DNA from 2 places in the Lysinibacillus sp. FSL L8-0126 genome. Region 2 is predicted to be linked to the other one. Evidence: a T-box and tRNA genes for the amino acid it is inferred to sense, from the RefSeq annotation. Region 2 holds a T-box; the other holds one or more tRNA genes.

Region 1 (2,188 bases), 1.2 Mb from region 2:
CATACCAAGTCGATCAATCTCGTGCATTGTATATACTTTAATCCCTTGTTGACGAATTAACTCACGCTCACCAGGATCTACTGAACGAGCTCCGATAATAATAACGTTCTCTGGTTTAATTTTCGGTGCATAATTACGAATTTGCACTAATCGCTCATGACCTAGTCCAATACTAACTGCTAATGGCATCCCATGGATGTTGCCAGATGGTGTTGTTTCAGGTGTATTTAAATCTGCATGAGCATCATACCAAATAACGCCAAGATTTTTATAATGCTCACCTAATCCAGCTAGTGTGCCAATAGCAATACTATGGTCTCCGCCAAATACAAGTGGGAACTTATTTTGTTCTATTACTTCATGCACGCTATTAGCTAAAGCCGTGCTAACATCTACAACTTCCTCTAAATTCAGTAATTTCTCATCGACAGGTGCGTCTGCAAGTTTTTGACTGACACGAATATCCCCTTGGTCTTGTACTTCATGTCCAATAGCCTCCAAACGTTCCACAACGCCTGCATAGCGAATTGCACTTGGCCCCATATCTACACCACGACGTGTTTGTCCATAATCTGTTGGTACTCCAATAATAGAAATATTAAGTTTATTCATGTTTTTATACCCCCTAAAAGTTATAATATTATTGTAAAGCCTAGATACCACTTGGCTCAACTAGACAAAAAAGTGCATATTTATTCAATTTTTGATAACATAAAAAAATCTCCTACTGTTTTCAGTAAGAGATTAGTTATCTATAGTTATTATAACACTTTTGAATATACTTTATTCTAAAAAAGTGAGCCATGAAGGACTCGAACCTTCGACCCTCTGATTAAAAGTCAGATGCTCTACCAACTGAGCTAATGGCTCGTAAAAAAGAAAAATGGCTGGGGTACTAGGATTCGAACCTAGGCATGACGGAATCAAAATCCGTTGCCTTACCGCTTGGCTATACCCCAATCATTTATAAAACTGGTGGAGGGGGACGGATTCGAACCGCCGAACCCTAAGGAGCGGATTTACAGTCCGCCGCGTTTAGCCACTTCGCTACCCCTCCGAAATAACACAATAATGGTGGAGGATGACGGGCTCGAACCGCCGACCCTCTGCTTGTAAGGCAGATGCTCTCCCAGCTGAGCTAATCCTCCATAGAAACAGGTGTTATATCACAGTTTATTTTTCTTTATAAAGCCTATGTTTTAAATGGTGACCCCTACGGGATTCGAACCCGTGTTACCGCCGTGAAAGGGCGGTGTCTTAACCACTTGACCAAGGGGCCAGTATCACGTCTCAAACAAGACAAGATTTATAATAACATCATTTCTTAATAGTTGCAATACTTTTTTATAACTTTTTTTATGTATAACAGCTTCTTAAAAATGGGCAAAAAAAATGGCTCCGAAGGCAGGACTCGAACCTGCGACAACCTGATTAACAGTCAGGTGCTACTACCAACTGAGCTACTTCGGAACGATACTATTCACTTCGGGTTTAAACAACCTCTTAAGTACATTTATTATTATAGCAAGCATTATAAATTATGCAACATATTTTATGAAAATTTTTATATTTTTTGTCGAAGTAGGTTTAAAAATTAATCCAAAAGCATAATAGTTCTCTATTAAATCTAATATTTCTATTTTGCGTGCTAAATATTCTTGCTGTATATTATTGCAATTGTTAAAATAAAAATAGTTTTAAGAATTTTCTATCAAATTTCCTGGGGGAGGAATATTCGGATGGTAACAAATGATTTAATTGCACCTGAATTTTATAATATCACAGAGGAATTAGAAAAGTTTTCACAAGATAGTGATCGCCAAGCAATACGCTGGTTAAATACGCAACAAGAGAGACGAACAGTTTCCTATGTAGAGCTTGTCCAAAAAATGAATCAATACGCAAATGCTTTTACAGAGACAGGACTTCGAAAGGGAGATCGCGTTCTAGTTATTATTCCTCGCCTACCAGAAGCCTATTTTGTTTTTCTTGGCTGTTTAAAGGCTGGCATCGTGCCTATTTCATGTTCAGAAATGCTACGTGCAAGTGACTTAGAATATCGCATGGAGCACTCTTCTGCTAGTGCAGTTATTGCCTATGAAGCATTTACAGGTGAGGTTGACCAAATTTCTTCTACTGTAGACACATTAAAGAACAAATTAGTTATTGGTACTGCAAAAGGCGATTG
Region 2 (2,188 bases):
TTCCAACTTCAAAGTCGTTCGGATCATGGGCTGGTGTCATTTTTACAACTCCAGTACCAAATTCCTTATCAACATAGTCATCAGCTACAATCGGAATTTCACGACCTACAATCGGTAAAATAACTGTTTTACCAATTAAATGCTGATAGCGCTCATCGTTCGGGTGAACAGCTACCCCAGAGTCACCGAGCATTGTTTCAGGACGTGTTGTAGCAACTTCTACATATCCTGAGCCATCCGCTAAAGGATATTTCATATGATAGAATGCACCTTGCACATCCTGATAAATTACCTCAATATCAGATAATGCTGTTTTCGCTGCTGGATCCCAGTTGATAATACGTTCGCCACGGTAAATTAAACCTTTTTCATATAACTCAACAAAAACTGTTTTAACTGCATCTGAAAGACCTTTATCTAGTGTGAAACGTTCACGTGTGTAGTCTAAACCAAGGCCAAGCTTTGCCCATTGATCACGAATATGTCCAGCATATTCTTCTTTCCATTCCCATGTTTTTTCAAGGAATTTTTCACGGCCTAAATCATAACGTGTAATATTATCCTCACGCAGTTTTGCTTCTACTTTTGCTTGTGTTGCGATCCCTGCATGGTCCATACCTGGTAACCAAAGGGCATCATAGCCTTGCATGCGTTTCATACGAGTAAGGATATCTTGTAATGTTGTATCCCAAGCATGCCCAAGATGTAATTTACCTGTTACGTTCGGTGGTGGAATAACGATGGAATAAGGCTTTTTCCCACTTTCAGGCTGTGCCTCGAAAAATTTCCCTTGTAACCACCATTCATAGCGACCGGCTTCAATGGACTGTGGGTCATATTTAGTTGGCATTGAAATGTTTTCTGTCATCTTGACTCCTCCTATTGTTTGAAGACTATTGGTAAAGAAATGCTGTTCATTTTTTTACCCAATAAAAAAACTCCTCTCGTCTAAAAGGACGAAGGAGTTTTAATTCGCGGTACCACCTTTAATTCCAGCAGCGGTTAAGATCAATGCTAAATGACACATTTTCTCAGCCTTCCCTACTGGCTCTTAATTCGGTAACGGTGTTTAACCGGCTTTAACTACTGTTAGTTCACTAAAGCTGCTCAAGGGCTACCTTCAATTAAGTACAAATAGAAACTTCTCAGCTACCGTTTCCTCTCTGAAAATGTAGACATAATTTACTCTTCCCTATCATAGCATCTGTATTTGATTTTCCTTATTGTACCGCAGAATCGTGTCATTTTTCAAGTGATTTAGTCATCTTTTAGTAAGAGTAAAGTAAATAGAAAAGGAAGTGACAATTCAATGCGTCGACGCAAGTATAACCCTTGGCTTTTACCTCCTTGGCTACGACAAGTTCGTTTTTATTGTAGAACCATTATTGTGCCAATTTGTGCTTTTCAGTTTATCCGTGTCATTATTGTGCCAACATCAGGCGATTTAGTCTTCTTATTGCTCCTACTACTTCTCTGCTATTTACTTTTGAAAGACATCATTTGAAACACGGACTTTAAGCGGTGTATACTCTTCTGTTAGGTCCCAAATCATGGAAGGCACTTCATGCCAAGTGCTGGATTCACGTACAACAATATGGCTTGAGGATTCTCTCATTACTATCTTTTGGTCAACTGTTGTAGAGGTCTCTTGGCGTGAAGCTGCTGCTACTGCGGTAGGTTGTTTCACTTGAACACTTTCCTCGATCACAGCCATTTTTTCTTCTTGATCGAAAGCATGAGCCATTAGGTGTGGATTGTCTAAAGTATCATTTTCAACAACGGGTTCATATTCGTTAAAAATACTTGTAACTGTCCACTCAAGCTGACACATCTGATTCGACAGACTAGGGCGAATATCTTTGACCATTAAATCTTTGACATCCGATTCTTTTGGTAAATCCACATGTAAAGGGACAGCATACTCAAAATAACCAGTATCTCCTTGGACATCAAGGGCATCAATTGTAATTAAATTATCATCACCTGTAAATGCTTGCATATCTTGAAAATCAAAACGAACATGTGCCGTAATATGGTAGATGCCCATTAATCGAAGTGAATCCTCTAACTGCATGGCTTGCCACTGTGGTTTAATTTGTACAGCAGCTAATTCTGTTGGGCAACCATATCCAGGAAAACAAAATGTTTCTCGCATATTCCAAGTTTTTTGTTCGATAATAATCCCTCC

Evidence for each region. A T-box is a leader RNA that pairs with one kind of tRNA and senses whether it is charged. The one in region 2 lies ahead of MHI34_RS14295 (valine--tRNA ligase), so its partner is inferred to be a tRNA-Val.
Region 1: it has a tRNA-Val gene. The T-box ahead of MHI34_RS14295 (valine--tRNA ligase) is inferred to sense a tRNA for this amino acid. The anticodon was not compared.

Annotation. Positions count from the first base shown of each region.
Region 1 covers NZ_CP152028.1:1,734,147-1,736,334, reverse strand. Annotated here, with positions in the region: gene rocF (arginase) at 1-612, opposite strand, end outside; tRNA gene MHI34_RS08435 (tRNA-Lys) at 798-870, opposite strand; tRNA gene MHI34_RS08430 (tRNA-Gln) at 885-959, opposite strand; tRNA gene MHI34_RS08425 (tRNA-Tyr) at 974-1,057, opposite strand; tRNA gene MHI34_RS08420 (tRNA-Val) at 1,073-1,148, opposite strand; tRNA gene MHI34_RS08415 (tRNA-Glu) at 1,205-1,279, opposite strand; tRNA gene MHI34_RS08410 (tRNA-Asn) at 1,394-1,470, opposite strand; gene MHI34_RS08405 (acyl--CoA ligase) at 1,740-2,188, shown strand, end outside.
Region 2 covers NZ_CP152028.1:2,923,025-2,925,212, reverse strand. Annotated here, with positions in the region: gene MHI34_RS14295 (valine--tRNA ligase) at 1-868, opposite strand, end outside; T-box leader at 950-1,208, opposite strand; gene MHI34_RS14290 (hypothetical protein) at 1,481-2,188, opposite strand, start outside.